One region of the Pseudoalteromonas obscura genome, then DNA from elsewhere that is predicted to be linked to it. Evidence: riboswitches for the same ligand, from Rfam matches in the RefSeq annotation. Region 1 holds a riboswitch; the other holds the start of a gene.
The links. A riboswitch is a leader RNA that binds a small molecule or an ion and turns the genes downstream of it on or off. The one in region 1 is predicted to bind lysine.
Positions count from the first base shown of each region.

Region 1 (15,991 bases):
ACAATACAAATCCTTAGATTGGTTTGAGAAAATTTGTGCTTTCTTGCTTGAAAATAACTGTGGTAGAGATACTTGCTTAATCGCCCTTGGGGGCGGTGTTATCGGAGATTTAACTGGGTTTGTTGCGTCAGCATATCAACGTGGTGTGCCATTCATTCAGATACCAACGACTTTGCTTTCTCAGGTAGATTCATCTGTTGGTGGTAAAACGGCTGTTAATCACCCTCTTGGGAAAAATATGATTGGCGCGTTTTATCAGCCTAAAGCCGTTTTTATCGATACAAGCTCATTAAACACCTTGCCCGCACGCGAATTTTCCGCTGGCATGGCTGAAGTGATAAAATATGGCCTGATCTATGATGCTGATTTTCTTACTCGTTTAGAAAGTGATGCAGCCCAATTAAAATCGCTTAATATTGAGAGTCTCAATCAAATTATTTATCGCTGTTGTGAAATCAAAGCAGAAATTGTTGCTAAAGATGAAAAAGAAGCAGGTTTGCGCGCTTTACTCAATTTGGGACATACCTTTGGTCATGCAATTGAGGCGCAAATGGGCTATGGCAATTGGCTGCATGGTGAAGCGGTTGCAGCAGGTATTGTACTGGCCATGGAGCTTGGACAACAGCGGGGTGACATTAATACAGCTGAAGTAACGCGTGTGTGCAATTTGTTGGCTCAATATGATTTGCCTACTTCACCCCCAAGAGAAATGACGTCTGAACAGTTTATTCACCATATGCGCAAAGACAAGAAAAATAAACAAGGCAAAATCAGATTTATAGTACCCACTTCGCTGGGGGTATGTGAGTTGGTAGATGACGTGTCTGACGCTAATGTAGGCCATTTAATAGGGCAGTAATGCAGTCTCAAATATTGCCAAGCCGTTCTGCCTTGGTCGATAGAATTGCAATGCAATTTGAATATGGGCAGAGCTTAATTTGTCTGGTCGGTAATTCAGGCTTAGGTAAAAGTTATTTGGCTGAAAGCTTTATTACTGATAAATACAGTGATTTTTCGAAAGCCTTTATCCAATTAAGTGCACATTCCAAAGATGTCGATATTATTCGACAACTCATGGAGCATACTTTTCGTGCGCCACTGGTGGATCAAAAACTTTCCCTGACGGAAAACTTCTTCGTTTTAAACAGTGAACAGCCAGCAGAGCCGTGTTTATGGGTACTTGATGGTGCAAGACACCTCAGTGATGAACTGATCCAGGAGCTGCAAAACCTCGCAGTAAGAGCGCCACATACCTTATACATTTTAGTGACCGCACAAGCTCCCAATATGCTGCCAAATGCATTGGATATTCATTTGGAACCGCTTTCGCATGCTGAATCCAAGCAATTGATGAAAATGTTTTTTACGCAATTGCCACCAGATGATGATCCTATATTTAAAACATTCATAACCGAAGCTCGGGGTAACCCTAGTGTGCTGCTTGATTGGAAACAAGAAGAGCAGCAGCTTGACTTGAGAGCAGATTCACAACCAAAATTAAAACAAAAGCACTTTTTTATTGCAGCCTTTTCATTGATCCTCACCCTGTGTTTGGTTGCCGCTTTGTACAATAAACAGTTGCTTGATCTACTTGGGGAAAAGCAAGAAGTAGCAAAACAGCAGACTGCTATTTTATCTGAGCCGACAGTGCTTGAAGCAGAGCAAGTGCTTGAAGCAGAGCAAGTGCTTGAAGCAGAGCAAGTGCAACCAAAAGTTGACGTGGTATCTAAGGTGGCTAAACACGCAGCAGAGGTACAAAATAAACCAGAGCAAGAACAAGTCTCAGCGGTATTAAGCGCATTGCTATCAGCGCCTACGAAAAGTGCAATGAATAGTGAAATGGCAGTCGACACTAAGAAGCACAGTGAAGTTACTTCCACAGAGCTCGCTCCTGAGCCTGACGAGCAAGAGGTAGAGCAAGTTGCTACAGCGTTACAGCCTACTAAACGCACTGAGAGTTCAACTGATGCTAACGTTCAAGTAACGCCTAAAAATACCGTTCACAGAGTAGATGTATCTCACGATAATCAGTGGTTTTTATTAAGGTCTGATACAGAGTGGAGCATTCAGTTATTGGCCGTGACAGAAAGAAAAGTAGCTGATGATTTTATTGCCAAGCACGCTTTGCCCAACATTAAAGTGGCTGAAGTGAGAAGAAATGGCAAAGTTTGGTGGTTTGTTACTTTGGCACCTTTTGCCCAGCTAGATGATGCTAAGCTGGCTCGTGGTAATTTAAATGCTGAATTGTTGGCTGCTAAGCCCTTTTTTAAACGGATCTCCCAAATAAAGCAGCAAATCCAACAGTCACAGTAAAAAAAATAGTGTAAAATCCCGCTACTTTTGAGTAATTAGATCGATCATGCAGAAAAAAACCAGAGCCTTTCTTAAATGGGCGGGCGGAAAATATAGTTTAGTGGAGGAAATCACTAAACGATTGCGCAGTGCAAACAGTGAGGCAGAAACTTTGGTTGAGCCTTTTGTAGGTGCTGGCTCTGTGTTTTTAAATAGTGACTTCAAGCGTTATGTGTTGAATGACATTAATGCCGATTTAATTAACTTGTATAAAGAAATTCAGCGTGCACCTGATGAATTTATCGCAGATGCGAAAAAGTTGTTTGTTGAACAAAATAACTGTGCAGATGCTTACTATGAATATCGTCAGCAATTTAACGAGTGCGTTGATGTCTATGAGCGGGCTATTTTATTTCTGTATATGAATCGCCATGGCTACAATGGGCTGTGTCGATATAATTTAAAGGGGATATTCAATGTGCCCTTTGGTAAATACAAAAAGCCCTACTTTCCGGAAAATGAGTTATACCACTTTGCAGAGAAGGCTCAAAATGCAACCTTCACCTGTTTAAGCTATGAGCAAGTGTTTAAACAGCTACCTAAAAACTCAGTGATTTATTGTGATCCTCCCTATGTACCACTGAGCAAAACAGCCTCTTTTACAAGCTATGCAAAGGGTGGGTTTAACCTCGATGATCAAGCCCAACTGGCAAACCTAGCTGAGCGTGCGGCATTTGATAACAACAAACCAGTGCTTATCTCAAATCATGAAACTGTATGGACGAGAAAAATATACAGTGAAGCGCAACTGGATGTAATCCAAGTAAAAAGAACAATCAGTCCAAAAGGTAATGGGCGCAATAAAGTCAATGAGCTGATGGCGCTGTACAGTGCACAACCATCGCGTAATTACTGACTTTGTGCGGTAGCAATAACGCCATTAACAAGAAAAATTAAGAAAACAACGAACATAACTACGAAAAGGGTTCCGATAACGGCGTATGGCCAAAAGTGATTGCTCTTGAAGTCGTGGTGATATTTTTTGTGGCTTTGTACGCCAAACATAGCAGCGAGGACGCTTTGAAAGATGCTTAAGAAAACCATCATGATGCGTCCTTTATGCTGTCAATTAAATTTTAGAAATGCTCGAACTGTCTTGTTGGTCATCAGAGCCAATTAAGAGCTCTAATAAGTCTAGGTAGTGAAACTGTGCATTGCTGCTACCACCAGTTAACCACGCATACCAACTTGTATGTGCTTCGCGTTTGCAGTGCTGTTCATTGTAATTGTAAGTTGAGTCGACACACTCACACTGACTAAACTGCGCAGTTTCAATATCGTCATCTCCAAATGAAAATACACCTACCGAAACCACAGCTGCGATTGCCAACAATACCGTCCGTGTTTGAAGCCATGTTACCATAACTATCCCCTCAGCGATTAGCTATCCTTAAATAGTACACTATGGATATTTATTAAACAATCAGTTTATCTCTTTTCTCTGTAAGTTGCTCGCAAATTGGCCATTGCTTGCTCGTGTATTTCCGGACAATTTGAGTTAAAGTAGCGGCGGAAGCTAACTTTAAGGGGAACTCATGTCTTCAGTAAATGCACAACCTGAATTTCTAATTGCACCATCTATTTTGTCAGCCGACTTCGCACGTCTAGGTAGCGATGTTGAAAAAGTAATTAATGCAGGTGCAGACGTCGTGCATTTTGATGTGATGGATAATCATTATGTACCAAACCTGACATTTGGGCCAATGATCTGTGAGGCACTAAGAAACTATGGTATTACTGCGCCAATTGATGTGCATTTAATGATAAAACCGGTAGATGCGTTGATCCCAAGCTTTGCCAAAGCGGGGGCTGATATCATTACATTTCACCCAGAGGCGAGTGAGCATGTTGACCGCAGTCTTGCTTTGATAAAGGAGCAGGGGTGTGAGGCCGGTCTGGTACTTAACCCTGCTACGCCGTTGCATTGTCTTGACTATGTTATGGACAAAGTTGATCAAATATTATTAATGTCAGTAAACCCTGGCTTTGGTGGGCAAAGCTTTATTCCCAATACACTCGATAAACTAAAACAAGTCAGAGAGCGTATTGAGGCGTCAGGCAAAAAAATTCGTTTGGAGGTTGATGGTGGTGTCAAAGTAGACAATATTGCGCAAATTGCAGCAGCAGGCGCAGATATGTTTGTGGCAGGATCAGCCATCTTTAATCAACCGGACTATAAATCGGTAATTGATGCGATGCGTCAAGAGCTTGCTAAGGTAAGGTAATGAATATTCAGGGAGTTTTACTCGATCTTGATGGCACCTTAGTCAACAGTATTCAAGATATGCACTTAGCGCTCAATTTAGCGCTATCAGATGTTGCTTTTCCAGTAGTTTCATACAAGCAGGTACAGCTATGGGTCGGAAATGGCATAGATACACTCGTCCAACGTGGACTGAGCTGTGATAGTGACATTAATCCTGACCTCTCAGCTACGCTTGTAAAACAAGCAACGGAGAGATTTAAAGCGCACTATCAACAATTAGTGGGTGAGTATGCCGAGCTATACCCAGGTGTAGAAATAGGTCTATATGAACTCGGCAATGTGCCAAAAGCATTAGTGACAAATAAAGATAGAGCATTTACATTACAACTTTTGCAAAAGCTTAACATTGCCAAGCATTTTGATGTTATTGTATGTGGTGATGATGGAAACAAAAAACCAGATCCACAATTGCTTAAGCTAGCGTGTGAGCAGCTCGGTGTGAGCGCTTCTCAAGCAATTATGATAGGTGATTCAAAAAGTGATATTTTAGCGGCCCACAGCGCGGAGATACCTGTGATCGCTTTGAACTATGGGTATAATCAAGGGGAAGCACTCTCGCAATTTAATCCACAGTACCTCTGTGAGCAGTTCTCAGATATAATTCCCATTTTAACAAACCATAATTGAGATAAAGGAACAAGATGACAAAACCAGTAGTATTAAGTGGCATTCAGCCAACCGGTGGTATGACAATAGGCAATTACGTAGGTGCCATAAACCAGTGGCTTAAGCTACAAGAGGATCACGATTGTTTCTTTATGTTAGTTGATCTTCACGCGATTACAGTGCGCCAAGACCCAGCAGCTTTGCGCGAGCGCGTATTAGATGGTATTGCTATGTACACTGCATGTGGTATCGACCCAGAGAAATCTGCATTATTTGTACAATCTCAAGTGCCTGAGCATGCACAGTTAGGCTGGGTACTAAACTGTTATGCACAAATGGGTGAATTGAATCGCATGACCCAGTTCAAAGACAAGTCGTCGAAGCATGCGAACAATGTCAACGTAGGTTTATTTTCATATCCAGTGTTACAAGCTGCCGATATTTTATTATATCAAGCAGATCAAGTACCGGTAGGTGAAGATCAGAAGCAACACTTAGAGCTTACTCGTGACATTGCGACGCGTTTCAACAATATTTATGGTGATGTATTTAAGGTACCAGAGCCTTATATTCCAGAGCTAGGCGCGCGTGTTATGAGCTTGCAAGATCCATTGAAAAAGATGTCAAAGTCTGATGACAATCCCAATGCGTTTGTCTTGCTATTAGATGAACCAAAAAAGATTGAGAAAAAGCTCAAAAAAGCTGTGACGGACTCGGACGAACAGGCGCGTATTTATTTTGACCGTCAGGAGAAACCCGGTGTATCTAACCTGCTCACTTTACTATCGGTTGCAACAGGCCGTTCAGTAGAAGCACTTGTGCCAGAATATGAAGATAAAATGTATGGCCACTTGAAAAAGGATACGGCTGCTGCTGTGGTTGAAATGCTAACGCCAATCCAAGCGCGTTTTAAAGAAATTAGATCTGATCAGGCGCTACTTGAAAATATTATGCGCAGTGGTGCAGAAAAAGCAGGTGAGCGTGCTGAAAAAACACTGAAATCGGTTTATGACGCTTTAGGGTTTATTCCTCGTCCATAGCCTACTGAGTGTAAATAATAAAAAAGCCACCGTGTGCACACGGTGGCTTTTTTACTTTTAAAGGGAGTCTAGCGTGTAACGCAGTAGATCCCCTGATTAGTCTTACAAGCATCGCCAGTCGGGCAAGTTCTCTGTCTAACTGTAGTGGTTGCAGGTGTTGGCCATGATCCCGTACCGCCTGCTACATGGGGCGTATTTTCATTAGGTAGTAATTGTTTATCTTGTGACAGGGTTTTTAGGTGCTTTTTATTTATTTGCATTTTCATCATTATCTCCTTTTAAAAATCTGCATTTACGAGCCAATAGGCTGTTTAAAATTAAACCACTTGTAAAGTGAGATAAATTCAAATACGCAAAAGGAATTCTAAAGGTGGCAGGTACGAGAGATATGGTGAAAAATTGAAAAAAGGGTGGCGACCATGTCACCACACCTTAGCAAGTAAGTCTCAGACCTACCTACTCTCACGCAATTTTTTATAGTTCAAAGTAATTAGTAAATAACTTATACAGTTCGGTACCTTGGTTTACGCTTGCTGAAGCAAAGTGCAATATGGCGATGGCATCACGATCAAACGTAATCGGGTTTAATGCTTCACCTTGCGCATACTTGTCCATGCGCAAAATATTGACGAGTGTCTCGCCGGCTTTAATATGCGCACCAAGCGCTGCTTGGTATTCCACCATACCGCCTATCGGGGCGTAAAAAGCCACGTAGTCTTGCAAATAGCAGGCGTATCGCTGTATTGGTTTAGGTTGGTATGTGCTATCTAGGATAACTTCTTTATGAGTCAGGTAGCTCAGAAGACTATCAGCATCTTGTTGTGCTTCGCTCAGGTCAATGTGCTCCTGAGATCCAAGCTCTACAGTAAATGCTTCATTTGTCGTTGTAATCTCTCTACCCAGTGCGCTGAACGCTTCACTGAGTTGCCACCAAGGGCAAAAACAAGCTTCGTCCATCGCACCATCAAATTCATTAGGTATCAGTAGGGTGTGAGGGATGTCAAAGTATTTGGCGCTCGCTTGTGCATATTCTGGACAGTACAAATGTTTTGAAGAGATTGGCCCCGTATGTAAATCAAGGACTAAGTCAGCCTCATGAGCAAGGCGCTGAAGATTAACCGCAATGCGCTTGCCAGTTTTGAGCTGGTGCAACGGTTGGGCAAGTATCTCATCCGTTTTACTAATTAATAGCTGTTTAAATTCACTGCGGATCACCTGCTCTGAAGCATCAACGTACTTTGCAGCAAAGTCGACGACCAGATGAGTATGATCATGATATAGGCGATTCCAATTCTCTCCCGTGATGGGGTCGAAGCGGCCCAGTGTAAACTCTCCTGACTTTTGATTACAGCCAATCGGATTTGCATAGGGGACCAAGGTAATTGAACCATTAAGCTGAACTGTTTTTAGTTTTTCTAGTAAGGCATAAATCACGGCATTGCCCTGTACTTCGGCGCCATGCATATTTGCTTGAATGTAGACTTTGGGCCCTTTGTTTCGATCACCAACAGTAAACACAGGAATAGACAAAGCTTGGCCATTCGCCAGCTCTGCTACTTGAATGGATGTTTGGGCTATCTGATTCATTGTTACCTCAAATAATTCTGTGGTGTCAGTGGTGGTCTAACACAGCGGGTTTGGCCGGACTGGTAGGTGTACTCGCTTGGCAATGTATGGCAGAGAAAGTAGGGCATGCTTTCAGTGAAACCATAGGCACCACATTGACTAAATACAATCCAGTCTTGCTCGGTTATATCGCCTGGTAGTGTGTGCTCTCCCAAGTGATCTAAGGCTGTGCATAGCGGACCGTGCAGGGTAAACGTCTTTGGCGTAGATGTACTGTCACGTAACAGTTCGGCAGGAAATGCCTGTGTGGTTACTGCTGGTCGTAAAATATGATTTATGCCGCCCGCTAATATCAACTGATTGCTACTGTAGTTGCGCTTTTGTTCCACGACAGGATTAACGTAATAGCCGCATTCACCCACGGCATATCTACCTAATTCCATCCATAACTCATCAACATTAGCTTGTTTCTTAATGTTTTCTAAGCTGTCTAAAATTACACTCCAATCAATCGCTGATTGAGATGCGGCGTATGGAATCCCCAAGCCTCCACCTAAATCTAAAACACGCAAATTAATATCTAGCTGTTCGGCTAAGGTGACGAGGGGGTCAATCATTTGCTGCCAGAGGGAAGCTAATTTCTCTGCGTCTAACATATTACCCCACTGGAAGATATGCAGACCGACAAAATCCAAATGATCATATTCACTGATAGATAGAGATGACCACTCCTGTGTTCCTAAACCAAATGGCGTTAAGCTATCTCCGCCTAATGGATTTTTTTCATTATCAGGCCAGCGCAACTGAATGCGTAGCAAGATACGTAATTGGATTTTATGACGCTTGGCTGCATCTTGCAGCCAAGCAACCTGATTGAGGCTTTCCGCTACAAAGGTGGTTACACCTAAGCTTAAGAATTCTTCAATTTGGCGTTTGGACTTAGCTGGTCCTGTATTGAGTACGCGGTTAGCATTGATACCTTGCGCTAAAACCTGTTGCAATTCACCACTACTGGCAACGTCAAAATCAAACCCTGCTTGATCTAATGTTTGAATGATACTAGACAATGGGTTTGCTTTGACTGCATACCAAAGTTTCACAACGGTTTGTTCAGTTAATTGTGTTAAATGAGCGTGCAACGCATCTAAGTCGTAAAAATAGAACGGTTCGTGCTGGTTCTGTACCAGATCAGAAATCGCTGTTTTTACTGGCGTACTCAAAGCTGGCATTAGCGAAGCACCTCTTCTAACTCAAGGGCTGCGTCACTTTGCTCATCGCGGTATTTGACGATAAGAGCACAGGATAAGCTCAGACCCTGCTGTTGCGCCCATTCACCATTCGCAGGACGAGAGCCAGGGATCACAATGGCATTTTCAGGGATTGCTTCGCCTTTTTCCAACACCCTTTCGTTAACACAGTCGTACACGGGAATACTTGCCGAGAGGCGAACTCCTGGCGCTAATACAGCACCTTTTTTCACTACAACGCCTTCAACCAAAACGCAACCAGCGCCAATGAAAGCATCGTCTTCTACAACCACTGGGCTTGCCCCGACAGGCTCTAATACTCCGCCTACCTGTACGGCCGCGCTGAGATGTACATTTTTACCAATTTGTGCACAGGAGCCAACCAACGCATGGCTATCTACCATAGTACCTTCATCGATATACGCACCGATATTAACGTAAGCTGGTGGCATAATTATTGTGCCTGAAGCGACGTATGCACCGCGTCGAACACTGCTTCCACCTGGGACCATTCTCACACCGGCTTCAGCTGCGAATCCTTGAGGTGCTAAGTTATCTTTGTCGACAAAGCCGCCTGGATATTCTGTATTTGTGCCGTTTCTGAAAGCTTCTAAGATACCTTCTTTGACCTCGACATTGGCATGCCAGTTGCCTTGTTCGTCCTGTGTCGCTGCACGAACAGTGCCATTTTCTAGGTTGTTTAATAGGGTTAACCAGCTCATGTATACTTCCTTAACTCCAAGATAAAATAGTTGAATTTGCGGTTTTGATAAACGTTGTATCACTGAGCTCCAAGTGGGTCAGTGGTGGGCGAAGACGCGGCGAAGCCAGCTGTCCTTGCAAGTGCATTAAGACCTTGACGGGGATCGGGTTGGCTACGCTAAATAAGCTGTTTACCGCGTCTGTCCAAGTGGTAAATAAATTTGGAAACGTGCCAGCAAGCGAGCGCTTTACAAACTCGGCTGTTTGCTGAGGCCAAGCATTGGCTGCAACAGAGACAAGGCCGGCCGCTCCCGCTTGTGCAAAGTACGGCATCAATCCATCGTCTCCACTATAAATAGCGAGATCAGGTGATGCTTTACGGAAAGATTCAAAGGTAGCAATATCACCACTGGCTTCTTTGAGCGCCCATAGTTTGGGATGGGAAGCAAGATTTTCAATAACATTTGGACTTATTGAAACAGCGCTGCGTCCAGGAACGTTGTACAACATACATGGGCGATCACTGGCATCCAATAGTGTTTTAAACCAGTGTGTCAGACCCACGTTACCTGGCTTCGCGTAGAGCGGTGAGCCAACCAAAAAGGCATCGATCGGTTGGGTGTTGCAAAATTCAACCCAGTCGAGTTGTAACGCAAGATCATGGCCGCCAATAGCAACCATCAATGGGACCGTTGGCGACAGTTCACAAACATAACGCACTATGTCACGCTGCTCTTGCTGTGAAAGTGCAAGCCCTTCACCGGTACTACCGAGTAAAAGTATGCCATTACCAGCTTGTTGTTGTGCAAGTACTAGCTGCGCTAACGTTTGAAAATCAACGTGGTTGTTATCGTCGAACGGCGTAACAAGCGCTGTCCATAACGGGTAGTCAGATAAGTTGTATTTAGATTTCATCTCTACCGAACTTAAATGCAGCTCGGAAGGTGACTTGAAGTGCAAATCCAGCTTCCGAACAATTAAAATTCGAAGAGCAATGGACTTAAAACAGCATAAGGCATGGCCTTATCTTTCTAAGACCAGAAGCTCTCCACCAAATATGTTGGTGACAGTCGCTGGGATTCAGCCCATGCGCCCGAAAAAATCAATTAGCAAAGATGATTTCTTCTCGGCGTTAATTCCCCTCACTAAATGTCATCGGAGTTTGCTCTCCTCAATTTAGCTACCTGAATAACGCACCTCTTCCAGCCCTCAAAATAGCCATTACAGCTACTTTGCGATAATAGGGTCAGACGGGATTGAAACATTTTGGCCGTCTAGGTGTCAAGCTCCAATCTGTAAAAGACTGAAATTAAGCTACACTTCTGTTTGTATGCAGCTCAATTTTATCTCTATTATTTTGCACCAAACACGGAGGCAGCCGGTTGCTTAAGATATTGAAAACATTTCGCTTCAGGTACATTTTAGCGATTTCTATTATGGTCATTGTCATCACAACAGCGATGGCAACTATGCAGATACTATTATCTCAACAAGCTGCCAGTACGTACGTGATCAATACGGCAGGGATGCAGAGAATGCTGTCGCAAAAAGCGGCGTTATTATTAGGTGCTGAGTACATACGCGAGCATCCAGGTACGTTTGATGAACAGCAAATGCTGCGTGATGCATTAGATAAAATGGCTGAAAACCAAGCTTTTTTATTAGCAAAGTCGGGTGGGCGCTATGCTCACTTATCTTCTGATCTACAACAGTTTTATTTTCAACCTCCGGTTGCTTTGGCAACTCGGGTTGAAGAGTACATTGATTTAGTCAAAACTGCGCACAGCCTTGCCCTTGTCGGCAATTTGAAAGTAGAAAAGTTGATCCAAGTTCAATCCCGAGCTAACGAACTTTTAATTGCGCTAGATCAGGCGGTTACGCTACATGAGTTAGTAGCTACTAACAAAGTAAAGAAGCTGCAAAATGTTGAGCTATTCATTTGGCTTTTTGGGCTCATGATCCTCATTATCGAAGCGCGTTGGATTTTCTATCCGATGGAAAAAAGCATTCAGAAGAAAATTACACGGCTTCAGACACTACGCATTGAAGCCAATCGTCTAAAGCGCAGTAAGAGTGAATTTTTGGCACGAGCAAGCCATGAGATGCGTACGCCGCTGCAAGCCGTTATGGGATATCTGGCACTGTTTAAAGAATCAGCTCAACCTGCTCACCTAGAGGTTGTCGAACACGCAGCAAAGCAGCTTAATATTCTGCTCTCAGCAATAGATGACTACAATGTGCTGTCAGAGAATAAAGAAATTAAGTTAGACAATAAAACCGCTTGTCTGTTTGATACTTTATCTCACTCGTTAGCAATTTATAAACCGCTTATGCAGCAGAAATCGCTAAGTTTTACAACGGACTTAGGGGCTGGTTTGTCACAAGTTGTCGAATGTGATCACAATCGTTTGGCTTGGTTGGTTGGGCAAATATTGGACAATGCCGTGAAGTACACTGAATACGGAGAAGTGAGGCTAGAAGCGGATTGTCACCAAAGGTGTGAAGAAGAAGCCATCTTTCACTGCCTGATAACAGATACGGGACCGGGTATTAACCAAACCCAAGCCAAAATTGATGAAGAGGAAAATTATCAAGGAATGCAGTTGGGGCTTACTCGCGCGCAGCTCATTATCAATATGCTCGGTGGTGAAATGAGCTTTACGGAAAATATACCAACCGGTACCCAGGTATTATTAGAGATCCCTGTGAAAGTGGCTAAATCTGCTGCATTGACACCGTTTGAGTTGAGTAGAGAAAACCCGGCTCTGTTGGTGGAGGACAACTTACTAAATGCACGTGTTGTTGTGACATTATTAGAAAAGTTGGGCCTGTCAGTGATACATGTAGTAAACGGGCAAGAAGCGCTATCTGAGTTACAAAAGCAAGAGTTTAGTTTGGTATTGATGGATTTGAATATGCCTGTGATGGATGGTTTCACAGCAATAAAGATGATCCGTCATAACCTTGGATTAGAGTTGCCCATATTGGTACTTACCGCAAATACCACAGAGCAGGCTATCAATAGAGTGTATGAATTAGGAGCGAACGCCCACTTATTTAAGCCCGTTGATTTAAAAACCTTACGAGAAAAAGTCGAACTGCTAATAACCCCCTCGGTCGTGAACGACTCACTGTCTTGATTATTGGTTTTCAAGGAGGTTACAGTACGTGGCGGCATGTTTTTGGTAGATTAAAGGGTTAGGTGTAAGGTATTCTTACACCTATCAATTTATATTCTCTTGACTATAAAGCCCTGTGCTTTTAGTAATTCAATCAAGCCATGTTGTTTGGGTAAGTGCAGTGCGCCTACAGCAATAAAATGCGATGTTTTACTCATGTCGGGGAGCAGAGTACGGACCCAAGTATGGTTGCGCTCAATCACTAGTACTTGTTCAGCAAGTCGTGCATATTTGGAATCATCAAAGCTCAGCTCGTAATACTTGCTCAATATAGCATCGTCGCCCGTTTTCCAGGCTTCTATCATATCTTTAATAAAGTCATCAGCTTCTCGCATTTGGGAGAGGGTTTGTGTCACCATCTCATCACTCATAATCGCGATCTGGCTGAACATTTCTAATTGTTGCTCAAATAGCTCTAGCTCTTTGATGTTTTTTTTATGTTTAATAGCGTGTGCAATAACTTGTTTATCTATGCCATACGTATCAGTTAATCCCGCCTTTTGATATTCAAGCTGCACAATTGTGAGGATGACAGCCCACGCTGGCGTACTGTTGAATAGTGCGATATTGATCCCCCGCTTGGTAAAATAGGTTTCGAGTTGTTTATAAACTTTTTGGGATACGGCTTGTGGCAATGGACGGCTATTGGAGTTGGCTATAAATGCGGCTGTTTTGTTCTGAATTTCAAATGGCGACAGTGCACTCATATTGAGTTCTACAACGGTATTTTCAGACTGCTCGATGGCACTTTTAACCTTGTCAGGCAAACCTTGCATACTGGGATCACCAACATGAACAGTACCGAATAAATAGGAAGTCACCTCATTTTTTTCTACGCTCCACAGTGCTGGAGCAGCTTGACTTAGTGTGCTAAAAAATAGCAACAAGCAAAATGACGAGACTAATTTAAAAAACGAAATGTGTTTCACTGCAGTGGTCCTTTTATGTCTTGGATTAAACATCATAATCAATTGAATAAGTAAATCACAAAAAATTAATACAGAAATCTGATATGCATAATTGTCTTCGATATATTGAGGTAGTTTACCCTTATGTAAGTTTGCCTCTGTTGCTTTGGATAAATATACTTGGAATGTGTTGTTTTTGGGTTTTTTATTTCTTTATTTGCATTTTTAAACAGTGAAGTGGCATAGTTTTTATGGTTGACATGTCGCCTGTCGCAGGTTACTAATAGAATAAGAACACGCAGACAGTATTTGTCTGCCAGAGAATGCAATCAAGCACAGTACAATTTTTTGGATTTGGATTTATGTTACTAACAGCAAAGCTACTAGTCGTGATTATCAACGTGGTGATTATTATTACCGCGGGGGCTTTGTAGTGCTGTAAGAAAAGAATCAGCTAAAAGCCCCCCGCACTGAAAAGTTCGGGGGGCTTTTTCGTTTTAGGGCAAAAAAACAGAGCAAAGGGCAATGAGCAAAACAATGACAGGCGCACAAATGGTAATCGATATCCTTGTTAAACAGGGTATCTCAGACGTATTCGGCTACCCAGGCGGGGCAATTATGCCGATTTACGATGCGTTGTATGGTGCGCCACTCAAGCATTATTTAACTCGCCATGAGCAAGGAGCAGGGTTTGCGGCAGTTGGCTATGCACGCAGCACTGGTAAGTTAGGTGTTTGTTTTGCTACTTCGGGGCCTGGCGCAACGAATTTAGTGACTGCACTGGCTGATGCAATGATGGACTCGGTTCCGCTTTTGGCAATCACTGGGCAAGTTCCTACTGCGGCAATTGGTTCTGATGCGTTCCAAGAGGTTGATGTTTTAGGGATGTCTTTATCGTGTACGAAACATAGTTTTATGGTAGAGCGCGCAGAGGATTTGGCTGAAGTACTGCAACAGGCGATGCACTTAGCGGTATCAGGAAGACCTGGGCCCGTATTAGTTGATATTCCAAAAGATATTCAACAAGCGCTAGTGCCTTTTTCTCCTTGGAGTGCAGACACTCAAGCACAAGAAGCATCGATATTAAATGATCTAGCATTGGCCAATGAGCTGTTGAAAAAAGCCTCAAAGCCAGTGGCGTATGTCGGTGGCGGCGTTCATAGCGCTGATGCGCAACCAGCATTGATGGCATTTTTGGAGCAAACTCAGATGCCTGCAGTATCTACTTTGAAAGCGCTCGGCAGTGTTTTACCTGAATACGAATACGACTTGGGCATGCTGGGTATGCACGGGACAAAGGCGGCAAATTTAGCTGTGCAAGAATGTGACTTACTGGTGTGTATCGGTGCGCGATTTGATGATCGAGTGACGGGAAATCTAGCCAAATTTGCCGCCAAAGCGAAAGTGATCCACTTAGATATTGATGCTGCTGAAATTGGCAAGCGCAAGCCAGCAGCGGCTTCATTGGTGGCTGATTTAACTGTCTCTTTGCCTTTATTACAGGGCGTTTTAGCACCTGCGGATTGGCGTGCGCATATCAGCCATATGCAGCGAGAGTATGCTTGGCGATATGACTACCCTGGAGAGAAAGTTTTTGCGCCTTATTTGCTGAATAAACTGAGCCATGATGTACCTCAAGATACAGTTGTTTGTTGCGATGTGGGTCAGCATCAAATGTGGGTTGCACAGCATATGAAATTTAGCCATCCGAGCAACCATCTTAGCAGCGGTGGCGCTGGTACTATGGGATTTGGCCTGCCAGCGGCAATTGGGGCGAAAATCGCGCGTCCGGACAACATGGTTATCACGGTTTCAGGCGACGGTTCAATCATGATGAATATCCAAGAGTTAGCGACTATCAGAAGAAATAACCTTGCCGTCAAGATAGTTATTCTAGACAACCAAAGACTGGGTATGGTGAGACAGTGGCAAGAGTTATTTTTCTCGGCGCGATACAGCGAAACAAACTTGTCAGATAACCCTGACTTCGTGCAGTTGGCCGCTGTGTTTGGGATCCCAGGGCAAACTATCACCCATGCATCAGAAGTAGACGATGCAATTGAAAAACTAGTAAATAGCTCAGGTCCTTACATTTTACATGCCTGTATTGATGATAAAGAAAATG
Region 1 covers NZ_JASJUT010000009.1:173,374-189,364, reverse strand. The annotation lists gene aroB (3-dehydroquinate synthase) at 1-859, shown strand, start outside; gene QNM18_RS19095 (AAA family ATPase) at 859-2,313, shown strand; gene QNM18_RS19090 (Dam family site-specific DNA-(adenine-N6)-methyltransferase) at 2,360-3,208, shown strand; gene QNM18_RS19085 (DUF2970 domain-containing protein) at 3,202-3,396, opposite strand; gene QNM18_RS19080 (hypothetical protein) at 3,422-3,715, opposite strand; gene rpe (ribulose-phosphate 3-epimerase) at 3,888-4,577, shown strand; gene QNM18_RS19070 (HAD family hydrolase) at 4,577-5,245, shown strand; gene trpS (tryptophan--tRNA ligase) at 5,260-6,264, shown strand; gene QNM18_RS19060 (hypothetical protein) at 6,333-6,533, opposite strand; gene QNM18_RS19055 (succinylglutamate desuccinylase/aspartoacylase family protein) at 6,739-7,851, opposite strand; gene QNM18_RS19050 (PLP-dependent decarboxylase) at 7,854-9,059, opposite strand; gene QNM18_RS19045 (2,3,4,5-tetrahydropyridine-2,6-dicarboxylate N-succinyltransferase) at 9,059-9,799, opposite strand; gene dapA (4-hydroxy-tetrahydrodipicolinate synthase) at 9,810-10,694, opposite strand; lysine riboswitch at 10,813-10,989, opposite strand; gene QNM18_RS19035 (response regulator) at 11,249-12,919, shown strand; gene QNM18_RS19030 (TraB/GumN family protein) at 13,009-13,887, opposite strand; gene ilvG (acetolactate synthase 2 catalytic subunit) at 14,404-15,991, shown strand, end outside.

Region 2 (15,991 bases), on a different contig from region 1:
CTTGTTGCGCATACACCATATCAGTATTGAGCTGACCCGGCGCCTCAAATGCTTGTGTAATTGCGTTTTTGGTTATCTCATTAAATACCACTCGCTTATACTTTGACGCATCACCACCGATTATTTCTTCAAGGTGCCAAGCAATTGCTTCCCCTTCTCTATCCAAATCGGTTGCGAGATAGATATGGTCTGCATCTTGCGCAAGCTTTGTAAGCTCTTGAACAACTTTTTCCTTGCCAGGCAACACTTCATAGTGAGGCTCCCAGCCCTTCTCTGGGTCAATACCCATTCTTGCAACTAAATTAGCGTAGTCCTTTTGTTTGCGATATGCCGCCTTCTCTTCTGGTGACATTTTACGTACTTCAGCCGGAGACTTGGTAGCAACCCCTTTGGTTTTACCCGCTCCTGACGTTGGTAGATCACGAACATGACCTACACTGGATTTCACAATGTAGTCTTTTCCCAAATACTTATTAATAGTTTTGGCCTTTGCGGGAGACTCTACGATTACTAGCGATTTGCCCATATTTGCCTATTTTGACTAATTTTGTCTGTTGTGCCCTCTTGGGCGTTATTATTTATAGGTATATCCACAAACACCTATTGTTACAAGCTTTTCATTCTAACTTTTATCTGAACAGTGATTAATTAAGCAATTATTGCTTCATTTTTACTCAATCACATCTTTGTGACTCGTTAAAGAGGCGAATATAGCGGATATGTGAGGAAATTCAAGCGTTAATAAAAAAGGGCCTTAAAAAAGGCCCTTTGACTACGAAATTTTAACCATTATCTTGAATCGTCAGTGTTTTGGTTCTGACTATAGTTTCACCAGGGTTATTTGGATCTGGAATCGTGAATGTCACTATTAAGTTTCCAGAACTTAAATTATTGGCTGCATTTTCAGGCGTGACTAAAACGACAGCTTTACCACGATCAAAACCACCACTGGCATATATAGTACCAGTTAACTCCTGTACGGTTATTGAGCCGTTTTGAGTCGAGATACTCACCGTGGTGCCTTCTGGTAACGTGTTACCGTACAGATCAGAGTAATATATCTCTACCATCACCTGCGCAGTTTCATTTTCACCATCACCATTGAAGTCCCCTATCATTATACGATTTATATCGCAATAATTAGCGTTTTCAGTATCCTCAAGTCCAAATAGACCTTCGACAGGTAGCGTAACTACTTCGGAATCAGGATCTTCAGGATCTATTGGACCGACTGGATTGCTGCACGCTTCACCAACGCCGCCAATATGTGATTTATTGACGACGAAACGAGCATATACTACGTCGCTTGACGCAACAATTTCAAACTGCTTCCTAATATCAACGAGATCTTTACTACATTGGCCGGCTTCTTCGGCAGCCTGTCCACATAAGAGACCATTGTAAATACCAGTTGTTGGATCAGCAGGTAAGCCGTCGTAGCGGCCATTATTGTTGGCATCTAAATAAGGTTCATTGTGACCACCATTACTCAAAGTCGGTTCACATGGGTCGTTTGCTTCCCCATTACTTGGGTCACAATCTACAGCGTCAAATTGGTTATTGCCATTAAAATCAATGAAAGCTTCAGGTAAATCGTCGTTTAGTGGCTGAAATTCACCGATATCGAATAAACCATTTTTACGCGTAATGGTATCTGTCGAAGGCTTATCATGGAAGTTTTCTTGGCCTTTTGCTGTCGCAAGAACCGTAACACGAGCACCACGTACAACCGTTCTTGTTACATCAACACCGTCAATATTCTCAGTTACCGTGGTAGGGTAATCTCCAATACAAGGGACTGGTTGTCCTTGGTAGGTATCACACACGTCGTTAATCTTATTGCGCCACTTGTCCGCGGTAAAAGGTAACTCCCCTTGAGATCGCCACTGGACCTGACAACGTCCTTTGTCAGCAAAACATTGATAAGACTCATCTCCACCCGAGCCATCTATATTTCCTACAACCCCTGCTTCTGTTTGAACATTCGCAACTAGGTCATCTTTTGAAAGTTGATTAAACTGATCACCAAAGAACACATTAATGGTCGTGGTTATACCAACATAATTTTGCGTGTTAAGAATATACGTCTCGGGTGCCGCATCAAAGCTATCTTGATCAGGAACACCTGACGATAGGACAACGCCAGAAGACACCGCGTTGATCTGGTCATTCGCTGGAATTAATGTGTAGCCTGTAATACCAGCAGGAAGTTCGCAAAACTCTAAACTTGGGTCCGCAGTACATTGATCAATTTTAGACTGCCAGCACGTTGGAAACAGGTTGGTCTGAGCTGCCTGTGCGATTGTTTCATCAGGAAGGTAACAAGCCTCTACTACTAAGCCTCCAGGTACAACCCCACCCTCGATCAAGGTCTTTGCTTCACCATCGTTATCCGTATTACCTTTATACGTATTTAGGCTGGCCTCACCCGTTAAATCCGCAAACCTGAATTCAATCTGCTTTTGCCTTAGCGGGATATCATCCGTGTCAATTAACTGGAATGTAATGGTTGACGTAACAGCCACACTGCCGGTTGCAGGAGGTAGCCCAATAAAACGGTTGCTTGCGCTGATAAACTTCAATGATTGCACAGGGGCTGTTTTTACAAAGAAAGCATAGTTAACCGGATCCGCGGCAGAAATACTCGCTGTTATAGTGTCATTGCCATTACAGCCACTGGCGCGATACGTAGAAGTTGCTACTCCAGCTTGAGTTCGTACTGGGCTGTCAATTGTTGCCAATGTACCAGCTGGCTGTTGGCTTGCGCAAATAGACGAAAAGCCAATGTCTACAGGCTGTTCATATAAGCTAGTTAAAGCTTCATCTGTAAAGACTCTTGCAGTCACGATAAAGCTATCGCCGGAGTCTAATTCAGGCAGAGGTTGATCTGGGTTAGTCGAAGCGGGTAAATCTGCAGACAACTGCAAGTAAAGCTGCTGTATACCAACAGAGAAATTTTCGCTTGCATCTTCTCCGTCAAAGCTAACACTGATTGTGCCAGCGCCGTCACTATCACCGGGCTGCAGCTTTAAGATTGCAATGCCATTTACATCCGTCAATACCTTTCCTGAGCTTGGCAGAACTTGTCCTTTATCCGTCGTAACTTCGATAATTTGGTTCTCTACACTCTCACCGGCGCTGGTCACCTTACCCAATTCAATAAATAGTTCAGGAATTACACTGGAATCGACACTGGTTACTTCTGTACAATCACTTGGGTCAACTGGGTTGGAAGTGTCATTGCGTACTGCGTCCCAATCAGGTGCACAGTTGATTAATAGGCGAATGTCAAAACTATAATTGCCATCAATAACAACCGCATCACCTTTAGAGTTAAACACTGCTGGGTTTGTTGTGATGCCCTCATATTCCGCCGTAACTTCTCCAACGCCTGACACCGTTGTAACAAATAAATCTATTGAAGCTTTACCTTGGCTATCTGTCACCGCTCTGCCATTTTCCGGAGACATTGTCCCAACATCATCTACCGTAAAAGTCACTAAAGCACCTTGAACGGGGCTGCCGTCCTCTGTAAGCACAGCGATGACTTCCGCTTTATTATCTTTTGTCAACAGGTTGCCTTCGCTAATGTCAGTACCGTTGCCGTCCTTGATAGATTCAATAATCAGTAATAAGCCACCATCGCCTTGGCTATTAAAGTTGAAGTTGCGTGATACTTCTTCCCCGTTACTTGCAGTAAACGTCGCTGTAACTCTACCAGCTCCTTTAACGGAGTTATCTTTAAGTTGAATAGTAGCAACACCCAAAGAATTAGTTAAAACCGAACCAGATTGCGGGTCTAATGTCCCAAACGCGTTGACCGTGAATTGAATTTGTTGATTTTCAAATGCAGAACCATTTTGTAACAGCGTTGCACTCAAAGTCAGCTCTGAATTACCAGACAGCTCATTAGTTATTTGACCAGACGCATTTCTTGCAACAATTGATAACTCAAATGCCGAGTCGCCAAAGTCAGGATCTCCCTCGGTGTAGTAGATATATTGCTGTGTCACGGTTTCAGATGTCATTGGATCTGTATAAGTCGCTGACAGTTGCCCAACGCCAGTTTCATTGTTAGCAACCAGCTCTAATGATGCTTTACCGTTTGCCTGAGTTGCAGCCTGGCCATCAGAGGGTACAGTGGCTGCCTTACCACCCGTAGAGACATTGACAATAGCATTACTGACCAATGTACCATTGTTGGAAAGCGTGACTTCTACCGAGCCTTTAGTCGTACCACTGAGCGGATTGCTTTGGCTAATTGGATCGCCGTTTTCTTTATCTGTAACAGTGAGTACCATCTGTAAGCCACCGTCACCAGCACTAATAAAGCTGAAAGATTTACTGATCACCTGATTATCTTCAGTCGTATAAGTTGCCGTGACTACACCCGCACCGTCTACATTGTTTTCAGTTAGCACAACCGGAGCAATACCATCAGAGCCAGTTTCTACCACACTGCTCGCCAGCAAACCTTTGTCATCAACCGAAAAGTTCACATTTTGCCCTGATACAGGCGAACCGTTTAATGTAAGTGTCGCCTTTACCGTCAACGGTGTCGCAAAAGATAATTGATTTGAAGATGCTCCTGCGGCCGTCTCACCGACAATTGCAAGTTCATACGTCTGTTGACCAAAAAACTCATCTCCATTTGAGTGATAATTAACTGTGTTGGTTACAGTCTCTGTTTCAGTCGTATATGTCACCGTTAGCGTGTCAACGCCCGACTCCATGTTTGGAATAAGTGCCAATGTAGCTTGACCGCTACTATTTGTCTCTACGCGGCCATCCGATGGTAATGTAATGCCTTTTGTGCCCGCATTAACAGATACAATTGCGCCAGACAGTGGCTGACCGTTATCTAACAAATTAATTGAAACCGAGCCGTTTTTGCCTGTATCTAACGGGTTTTGTTCAGATATTACATTACCCTGAGGATCAGTGATTTGCACCTGCATCTGCAAACCGCCGTCACCCTCACTTTCAAAACTTATAGATGACGAAACGTCTTCGATTTCAGTGCCCGGAGTTTCATAGGTCACATTTAACTGTCCAACGCCGGATTCATTGTTGTCAATCAGATTGAAGGTGACTACACCCTGCTCATCTGTTTTCAAGACATTGGTTGCTGAACCAATCAGTGCCTTATTAACGGTAAACACAAGAGGTTCATTGGCAAGCGGTTTACCGTTTAGTGTTAAGGTTGCTCTGACAGCTATCGGCGAAGAAAACGACAAGTCATTTGTTTCATTGCCCTGTTGGTCTAAGCCGACAACAGATAAGGCATAGACTTGTAGCCCAAAGAATTCGTATCCATCTGAAACGAAGTTCGTGCTATTAGTTATGTCACCATAAGTAACGACGATTGACCCTGCACCAGTTTGCCTAGTTGCATTAATTTGAAAACTAGCCTGCCCGTTCGCATCTGTGACTATTTTGCCATTACTTGCCGTGCTGATTAGTTCATCAAATGTGAAGGTCAGAATTTGGCCTGTTAAGGGCGTCCCGTTGCTAGTTAATGTCGCCATAACTGTTGCTGGATTTTCACCAGCTAGCCTATTGGTTGTGTCGACTGCATTACCATTGGCATCAGTGATAGCTAGCGCAATTTGAGTACCACCATCGCCCATTGCCGCATATTCGATTGATTTGGTCAGTGTTTCACTATTAACATCAAATGACGCTGTTATGGTACCTGCGCCTTGATTGTTATTCGCAACGATCCCAACTGTTGCAATACCTTCACTATTTGTGAGCGCAGACGTTGAGCCATTAAATTCGGAAAATTCATCGCCTACAAATTTAACAAGCCTATCTGCTTGAGCTTGGCCATCTTTTGTAATTTTGGCTTGGACCTGAATCGGGTTGGAAACGCTGAGTTCGGAGGAACCACTTTGAGAATTGAGACTTAATGCAATTGCATATTCATCTGTATCATTACCACCATCACCGGAGGTGTCTTTTTCTATCGACCCCCCTCCGCCACAGGCTGTTAGAAGGAATATCATAAATATGGTGCTAAACCAACGCATTGAAAACATCCGCAGTTCTCCCTCGCACAATTTAAAATTAGAGTTATTTGCACAATGTTAACCCAAACCAAGATAAAAAATCACAATTTTTTCGTAGTCTTGGCATTTTTTTTTGTTCATTTTGAACCATCCTGTTAGGCTATAACGATTTTAACAACGAATAGTTTTAGGGCGTGTCCAAAACAATGACTGATAATAATAAATTTAGCCTGACTACACGTATCATGATAGCCATGATCGCGGGTATTGGTGTGGGTATAATTTTCCAACAAATTCTTGCCGGTGAGCCTGAGTTCTTAATTCCCCTTGGATTTGTCGACTTTCCATTAAGAGGCTTCTTTGTCGATGGTCTTTTCCACGTCGGTGGCCAAATCTTTATCGCCAGTTTGAAAATGCTGGTTGTTCCGCTGGTATTTATATCATTGGTTTGTGGTACCTGTAGCCTAAGTGATCCTAAAAAGTTAGGTCGTTTAGGTGGTAAGTCCATATTGCTATACTTAACAACTACTGCTATCGCTATCACAGTTGCAATATCTCTTGCTCTGCTGGTGAGTCCAGGTGCAGGAATTGATATGCCAACAACAAGTAGCTTTGATGCAAAAGAAGCCCCGACTCTCGCTCAAGTTATCATTGGTATGTTCCCAACTAACCCAATCGATGCAATGGCCAGTGGCAATATGCTTCAAGTTATCGTATTTGCTTTGCTATTCGGAATTGCTATGGCATTAAGTGGAGAGCCTGGCAAACGAATCGCGGCTGTTTTTGATGATTTAAATACGGTAATTTTAAAATTAGTTACTCTATTAATGAACTTAGCGCCATATGGTGTGTTCTGTTTAATGGCAAAACTGTTTACCGATATTAAAATGGGTTTAATCGTTGAGCTTGGAAAATACTTTTTAGTTGTAGTAGCGGCACTGTTTTTCCACGCTTTAGTAAACTACACCATTTTACTTAAAGTGCTTACAGGCCTTAACCCTGTGACCTTCTTAACTAAAATGAAAGATGCTTGCATGTTTGCATTCAGTACTTCTAGCTCTAGTGCAACGATGCCTGTCACACTTGAAACCGCGACCAAAAAGTTAGGCGCAAACAATACCGTCGCCTCTTTTACGGTACCTTTAGGTGCAACAATCAATATGGATGGTACAGCCATTATGCAAGGTGTTGCTACCGTCTTTATCGCTCAGGTATTTGCTGTTGACTTAACTCTTAGCGACTACCTAATGGTGATTTTAACTGCCACGTTGGCTTCTGTGGGCACAGCCGGTGTACCAGGTGTTGGCTTGATCATGCTTGCAATGGTGTTAAACCAGGTTGGTCTTCCTGTCGAAGGGATCGCTATTATCATGGGTGTTGATAGGCTACTCGATATGACCCGTACAGCTGTTAACGTTACTGGTGACTGTATGGTTACTTGTGTCGTCGCAAAATCTGAAGGTGAGTTAAATCATGATGTGTTTAACGACCCTAACGCAGCAAAAGACCTTGAAGAAAACTTAACTACTTCTAAAGTTTAATTGCACAGTACAGAGTAGCTTGGACACCAAGTTACTCTGTTATAAACCTTTCAAAATAAATGCATGAAAACAGTTCATTATCATGCAAAATATTCAGCCAAAACTCCCCCACTTAAGTTACAATCGAGTCACTTGTCACAACTGGATTGTTAAATATGACATCAAATAACAAAAATGTAGCTTTTATTGGCCTTGGTGTAATGGGATTCCCGATGGCTGGTCACCTAGCAAATCAAGGCTATAACGTCACTGTATACAACCGCACTACGAGCAAAGCACAAACTTGGATGGAGACTTATTCCGGTCAACTTGCTACAACCCCAGCTTTAGCAGCTGCGAATGCGGATATCGTATTTATTTGCGTTGGTAATGACGATGACCTCAGAGAAGTAACCACTGGAACTGATGGCGTTCTTCAATCTATGCGCGCAAATACTACACTAGTTGATCACACAACAGCTTCCGCAGATGTAGCCAGAGAATTGTTCAAAGCCTGCGAAGCTAAGCAGATTGGCTTTGTTGATGCACCAGTATCTGGCGGGGAAGCTGGCGCAGTTAACGGCCAGCTTACCATTATGTGTGGTGGTAAAGCAGACATCTACAAGGCCGTTGAGCCTGTAATGGCCGCTTACGCTCGCTTTTCTAAATTGCTCGGCGATGTCGGTTCAGGTCAAATAGCAAAAATGATGAATCAGATTTGTATCGCAGGTGTTGTACAAGGTCTCGCAGAAGCACTACAGTTTGGTCAAAATGCCAACATAGACTGCGAAGCCGTCATTGAAGTAATCTCCAAAGGTGCTGCTGGAAGCTGGCAGATGGAAAACCGCCATAAAAGCATGTTAGATGACCATTACGAACACGGGTTTGCGGTAGACTGGATGCGAAAAGATCTGTCTATTGCCCTTGATGAGGCAAAAAAGAATGGCTCCACTTTGCCTGTGACCGCGTTGGTAGATCAGTACTACGCAGATGTTCAAAAGATGGGCGGTAATCGCTGGGATACCTCCAGCTTATTAAAGCGCCTTGTTTAGACTCTTCTTTTTTGTGCCACACTCGTGGCACTTCTCTCTAAAGCCCTGCTTCACCTATCATTTGTGTACGTTTGGTTAAATTTAAATTCCCTTGACATAAAATTGACCAAAATGACTGCTATGCTTGAACAATGGAGGGGATTACACCTCATTGGCAGTCAGTGGACTACATAACAACTCCACATGAAAATTATAAATACAACTCGTTATATGCACGGAACTTTGCAGCATGGATAATATTTACAGATACAGTGTTAAGTTACTTACCGGTGAGACAGTTTCACTTAGGTCATTTCAAAATAGGCCCGTTATCATTGTCAACATCGCCAGTAAATGCAGTTTTACGCCACAGCTCACCGCCCTTGAAAAAATGTATCGTAAGTATAATAAACAAGGCTTAGAGATAATTGCATTTCCATGCAATCAATTTGGTAAAAACGAGCCGCTAGAAAATGAAATGCTTCGTGAGTTTTATCAATCACATTTTAGTTTAAGTTTTAAAGTTGCTGAAAAAACATTGGTCAACGGCCCTGATGCACACCCTTTATTTAATTACCTAAAATCACATACACGGGGAATTGCTCAAAACCGAGCAATAAAATGGAACTACACTAAATTTTTAATCGGTAATAATGGCGAGCTTTTGTCACGCTATGCACCGCGTACAAAGCCAGAATCTTTAAAGCAGATCATCGAGGGTCAGTTGCAAGATGAAAGTAGCACTTTTCAGTTCGCAAAAATATGAAAACGCATTCTTCTCTCAAGCAATTAAAAATTTCATTGATATAGAGTTTGCGTATTTCGAACATAATCTAAACAGAGATACCGTTTACTTGGCGTCTGGTTGTGACGCAGTATGCGTGTTTGTCAATGATGACCTCAATGCTTGTGTACTCGCTGAATTAGCTGAGCTCGGTATTAAATACATCGCACTGAGGTGTGCCGGCTACAATAATGTAGACATTGAGTCAGCGCATGCATTGGGCCTGCAAGTTGTACGAGTGCCCTCATACAGCCCTGAAGCGGTTGCAGAGCATTGCATGGCGCTTATACTCACCTTAGCGAGAAAAACACATAAAGCATATAACCGGATCAGAGAAGAGAATTTTGACCTCAATGGATTATTAGGCTTTAACATCCACAACAAAACTGTTGGGCTAATTGGCTGTGGTAAAATTGGTCAGGCCTTGGTATCTATCTTAAATGGCTTTGGCGCACACACACTTGTTTATGACCCCAATATAGGCGAAGGCTCTTATACACAAGTGTCACTCGATATGCTTTTGCAGCAGAGCGATATCATATCCCTGCACTGCCCCCTAACCGATGCCACACATCACTTACTTGATGCTCAAGCATTTGGAAAAATGAAGCAAGGCGTTATGGTAATTAACACCAGTCGCGGTGCGATAATTGACACACGCGCATGTATTGCTGCGCTCAAATCAAATAAAATCGGGTATTTAGGGCTGGATGTATACGAACAGGAATCGGAGCTTTTTTTCAAAGACCGCAGTGAAGAGATCATCCAGGATGATACCTTTGTAAGGCTTAGTAGCTTTCCAAATGTGCTAATAACGGGACATCAAGGGTTCTTTACACAAGAAGCTATGACTGAGATAGCGAATACAACACTAAAGAATTTGCACGCACTTAAACACAAAACGCATACTCCAAATCTCGTTTAGCACATACACGCTTTATTCATCCGAGTTAAAATAAAAAGCGCAGCCAATTGGCTGCGCTCTCTTGTTATCTGCAATTTGGTGTTATTTATTGATAACGACATTAACGAATACGGCAGTCATTAGTATCGGACAAATAAATCGCAAATACTGAGCAAACCAATAGCGTAAACCTGTCGCGTCCAATAGCAGTGTATTACCTCGCTTCCACATCCAACCGACTGTGATAAAGTAGAAAAGCCCCATCAAAGGTAATTGATATCGAGTGAAAACAGAAATCACCAAACCGAACAGCCAATCAAAGTTCATTATGATTAAGCTTGAGCATACTAAAATCACCAAAGTAACAATCCATGTTGCTTTTCTTCTTTCCATACCATGATTTTCGACTAAGAATGAAACCGGTATTTCTGTAGAGGAAATAGTCGAAGTTAAAGAAGCAATTGACATAAGCACGAAGAACGTTAATCCAACCCAAATACCTATCTGGCCCATACTTTTAAACAGCTCAGGTAATATCGCAAAGATCAGACGCCCTTCCCCAGCCAATTTTCCATCTTGAAAAACTTCCACGCCATTTTGCTGCGCCACAAAAATAGCCGGTATAATCAGCAAGCCAGCTAAAAATGCAACACCGGTATCCAACATGGCAACACTAAAAGTCAACTTAGGTAGATTTTCATTCGGCTTTAGGTATGAGCCATAAATCATCATACAGCCGACACCAAGGGACAGAGAGAAAAATGCCTGACCCATGGCTGCGATGATCAAGTCCGGATCTGTAATTTTATCAAAATTAGGAACCAAGTAAGCTTTAAAGCCTTCTGCCGCCCCCTCCAACGTTGCCATGTAAGCAATCAAACAGCACAACAACAGCAACAACATCGGCATTAGTCGACGAGACCAAGTTTCTATACCAGATTTCACCCCTTTAAGAATAATTGCCGCAGTTAGCAGCAACATCAGAGGCGTAAACACAAAGTTTCTCGTCGTTGAGTCACCAGTTAAAAACTGACTCACGGCATCCATACCAAACAACGAAGTTAATGGTTCTAAAGAATGTGCCAGCATCCAACCAGCGACAATAGAATAGAAGCTGAGCATCACAATTGCGCCACTCAAACCTATGTAACCGGCGGCCGCCCCCACACTTGGCTGCTTTTCTTGCCAAGCTTGCTTGAGCGCTTTTACTGGATTCGCCTGTGCTTGATGACCGAGATAAAGCTCGGTATACAAGGCTGGTAATGCCAGCAAAAAGATAACGATAAAATATGCGAGTAAAAATGCACCACCGCCATGATTGGCAGCTTGAGTTGGGAAGCCCCAAATATTTCCTAAACCAACAGCGGCACCCGCTGCTGCTAGGACAAAGCCAAGTCGGCTTTGAAAACCATCACGTACCTGAGCCATATTCGAACACAAATATAATTATTGTTTTGGCCAGCGATTATACCTTTTTGATTGAAAAATGCGAGCACAACAACCCCGATACGGGGACTTCCCTTGCCCATTAATGAATAAAACTCACCAATTAAAAACTAGACCCTGGCTGCTGCAAAAACTCAATTTCTTCATCCGTTGAAACTCGACCTAAAATCTCGTTTCTGTGAGGGTAACGTCCAAATCGATCAATTATTTTTTTATGTGCCAGCTCAAATTCATAGCCTGGTAATTCACGAAACAATACCTCTGCTTGGCGATGAATAACCGCGCTCTCACTATGCATAAACGGCATATATAAAAAACCGACTTCTGTATCGTTTAACGCCTGATCAAACCCTTTATCTATGGCTTGCTGAGACAAGCTCAAAGCCAGAGCATCACTGGCAAAGGCCTGTGGTGTATCACGGTACATATTTCTTGGAAATTGATCTAAAACGATAATCTCACACAATGAGCCGACTGGGGTATCTCGCCACCTTCCCAACTCGCCATTGTGTGCCATTTTATGTAGAACTGAAAATTGGCTTTTGATTTTTTGGTCAAATGCTGATGACTTCTGCCACCAATCTTTTTCTGAGCATGTAACAAACCAAAACTCATAGATATCTTGATACTGCATGGGAGGCCCTTATGCAAATTATTGTTACTTTATTAAGATTGCCACCTCGGGTTCTTTATTGCAACTTTATCATTAATATTTGTTATAAAGTTATTTCGTCAACAACAGAAACGATAGTAGCCTAGAAAATATACCTAAGCTACTATCGTAAAACCAGAATTTTAGGCCGCTTCCAACAATTTTTGATGGATTGCTTGAACGACTTGATCAGAGCTGGCCTGTTCAACTAAGAAGCATAAATTGTGACGACTTGCACCATGGCAAATTAGACGTATATCGAATTCAGATAACACATCAACCAAACAATCATCGCCCCCTTTTAGTTGAATTTCAGAACCTATCATAGCGACTAACGTCAAATTGTTCTCTACACTAACGTGGCAAAATTCACCGAGCTCATCAAGACACGCTTGTTCAAGCTCTGGACGAGACGCGTTGGGCGCGTTATCTAAGGTCAAAGCAACGCTTATTTCAGAAGTCGTAACAAGATCGACCGATATATTGTAGTTACTTAATATCGTAAATATTTTCGCGAGAAAGCCGCTAGCTAACAACATCTCAGGGCTTTTTAATGTTAATAGGATTTGGTTCTTACGTTGTGTGACGGCACGGATCCCAGACTGAGTCTGAGTTTCTTTTTCGATCCACGTGCCACCTTGATCGGGCGCTTTACTGGAGCCGACAAAGACAGAGATGCCTTTTCTGCTGGCTGGTAAAATCGTCGCTGGATGCAGTACTTTCGCGCCAAACGTTGCCATTTCAGCCGCTTCGTCAAAGCTCAATCTCGGAATTGGTTTTGCTTTAGTACAGAGCCTAGGATCTGTACTAAAAATGCCAACTACATCAGTCCAAATTTGAACACTGCCAGCATCAATTGCTTCTGCGATCAACGCCGCACTGTAATCAGAGCCACCGCGACCTAAAGTGGTTGTTTGCCCATATTTATCACTACCGATAAAACCTTGTGTTACGACCACGTGATTGTCTAGCAACGGAGCCAAATGTTTAGCGGCTGCTACTGCTGTAGCTTCAATGTCAGGTGTCGCTTTGGAAAAGCTGCTATCGGTTTTTAGAATGTTTCTAACATCAAAACGGACTGAATTGACGCCTAGCGTTCGTAGCACTTGAGTAAAAATGAATGAAGAAAAGCGTTCACCAAAACTCAACACTTCATCACACTGCTGTGTGCTCAGTGCAGGTAACAATGCTACCTCTTTAAATTCTAAATAAGTTTCTTCAAAACCAGTTTGTAAATCAGAGTCTAGGGTCACGTGTTCAAGAATACGATGCTGAATTTGCATGACCGCTTCTACCAGTGCCAAGCGCTCTTCATGATTGGCTTTTTGTTGAACTAGTTCTACTAGGTGGTTTGTAACACCAGCACTGGCACTTACAACCACTACTTTTACTGTAGGGTCGTCATTAATAATTTGTGCACAACGATACATAGAAGTGTAGTCAGCAACACTTGTACCACCGAACTTAGCAACAACAGACTGGGAATTCATTTTATCTCCTTGTGATAGCACATGTACTATCAAAAAAATAAGGAGAACTAACTTGGCAAGAGGAAATAGAAATATATTGAAAAAACCACTGCCAGAAGCTCTCCACCAATAAACGGTGACAGTTCCGAGGATTCAACCCCGTAAACCGAAAAGTCATTGATACGACCAATCACTTTCCTCGGCGAATACTTCCCTCGCTTGCTGTCGTCGGATGTCGTGTCCTCGAACAAGCTACCTAAGCATCGCACCTCTTCTGTCTATTTTGCGGGTATTAAGCTGAACACCGGCAAAATAAAACCTGCTACAAGAGCAGGCTTTTAAAAACTATCTTTTAGACGTCTAGGTGTCAAGTAGTTTTGTACCTTAAGGCTAAAAAAGGCTTAAATAAGTTGCCCCATATAATACGAGCCAGCGTAACCTATGGTATAAGCAATCAGTAAATACAGCGCCATTTTTAAATAACTCATAAAAGTCAATGCTTTTACCTTACTCATCGCAATAATACCAGCAGCTGAACCAATAATTAGCATAGAGCCACCCACTCCTGTTGCATAGGTAAATGTCAGCCATTGCTGTGGGGTCATTTCGATCTGCGCTTTTAATAGCGCTGCGGTTAGTGGCACATTGTCTACTGCTGCACTAAGCAACCCAACCAAATAGTTTGCATATTCAGGCGCCAAATATTGATAGAGTTCAGTAAACATACTTAACACGCCAACTTCCTTGAGCGCCCCCACCAGCAGCAGTACACCAACAAAAAATAGCAGCGTGTCGTATTCTATTTCTCTAATGTAATCAATTATCTTTTTGTTGACGTCTTTTTTTCGCATTAAAAATTGCGCAACTAGAAACATAAATGACAAACCGAATAAAAACGTCAGCATAGGCGGTACTTGATACTGAACACTTAAAAACAACGTAGCGAGTACGGTGGACATAAAAATGACTGCAATAGTAATGTCAGTCTTTTCTATACGGCGTAATTCTTGACGTGCAAAGTAAAGTTGCTCATTCATACCGATGGATAACATAGCTGCCAGTGCAAATACGCTCACGATGGCCGGCAAAACTAACAGCAAGAGATCCGGTATTGTGACTTTACCCGCCAAAAATATCATCAAGGTTGTTACATCACCAGTGATCAGCGAAACACCGCCAGAATTTACGCTAAAAATGATTAATGTGGCATACTTTACTAGCTTTTTCGCATCCAGCTTTAAGGACATGACAACAGCCAAAGATATTAGCGTCGCAGTAATGTTGTCAGAAATCGAAGAAAATATAAACGCAAAAGCACCGACGAGAAACATTAACTTTCTCTCGCTGATCTGCTCAGGCATGATGCGATGGACAATATTTTGGATAAAACCTTTAGAGTTTAAATAAGCAACAAAAGTCATCGCAGCCATTAAAAAAAGCCATAACGTCGCAATTTCTAAGATGTTGTGATCGAGCTGATGTTGTATAGTTTCTGAGCTTTCGCCATGAATTGGAGATATAAAAGCGATAATCCAACATAAAGTACCAAAAAAAAGCGTCGTTTTGGCCTTGTTTACATGGATAATATCCTCTATAACGATAAGCACAAAAGCTAGCGCTATTAGGGTTAGGATTATGGAAGTGACCATACGCGTAAACAACCTGTAATCAAATGTAATTTTTGTAAAGGGTGATGTAAATCGGCGCGGAGTCTAACACTATGGGCAAGTGACCGCTATCAATAATTACAATTTATGACAAATTCGTGAACAAGTGATGTCACAAAAATGATACAAACTGGAAAGTTATGATCCCAGCGAAAAAAGTTCTTAATACATTAAATGAACACTGGAACGTTTTAGAGTTGCTATTTAAGCGATTTAAAATGTCTGATTTCAGTATAAAAGATGTACAAAACTTAATAAAATTGAAGAACCCAAACTGGTCAAGTGAACGGGTTTACAAAGAAACAAATAGACTGCTTAATCAAGAAATTATTATTCCTCTAGCTAAGTCTTCGCAACTCGAAATCAACCGTGCAGTCGCTGATTTTGCAAGTTTTTTGCTCCAAGAGGAGCACTTAGGTCTTGCTGAAGAAATCACCGTATTAGTTAAAGATTTGCAACGGCTTGGAGCACGCTTAGCTCAGGCGGGTAATGAAGGCGACCATAGTG
Region 2 covers NZ_JASJUT010000001.1:281,139-297,129, forward strand. The annotation lists gene topA (type I DNA topoisomerase) at 1-526, opposite strand, end outside; gene QNM18_RS01285 (beta strand repeat-containing protein) at 783-6,008, opposite strand; gene QNM18_RS01290 (dicarboxylate/amino acid:cation symporter) at 6,218-7,552, shown strand; gene QNM18_RS01295 (NAD(P)-dependent oxidoreductase) at 7,708-8,583, shown strand; gene QNM18_RS01300 (glutathione peroxidase) at 8,813-9,328, shown strand; gene QNM18_RS01305 (2-hydroxyacid dehydrogenase) at 9,294-10,271, shown strand; gene QNM18_RS01310 (sodium-dependent transporter) at 10,353-11,678, opposite strand; gene QNM18_RS01315 (DUF924 family protein) at 11,800-12,330, opposite strand; gene lysC (lysine-sensitive aspartokinase 3) at 12,492-13,838, opposite strand; lysine riboswitch at 13,926-14,099, opposite strand; gene nhaD (sodium:proton antiporter NhaD) at 14,219-15,466, opposite strand; gene QNM18_RS01330 (hypothetical protein) at 15,625-15,991, shown strand, end outside.
Region 2: another riboswitch for lysine. It lies ahead of lysC (lysine-sensitive aspartokinase 3); the one in region 1 lies ahead of dapA (4-hydroxy-tetrahydrodipicolinate synthase).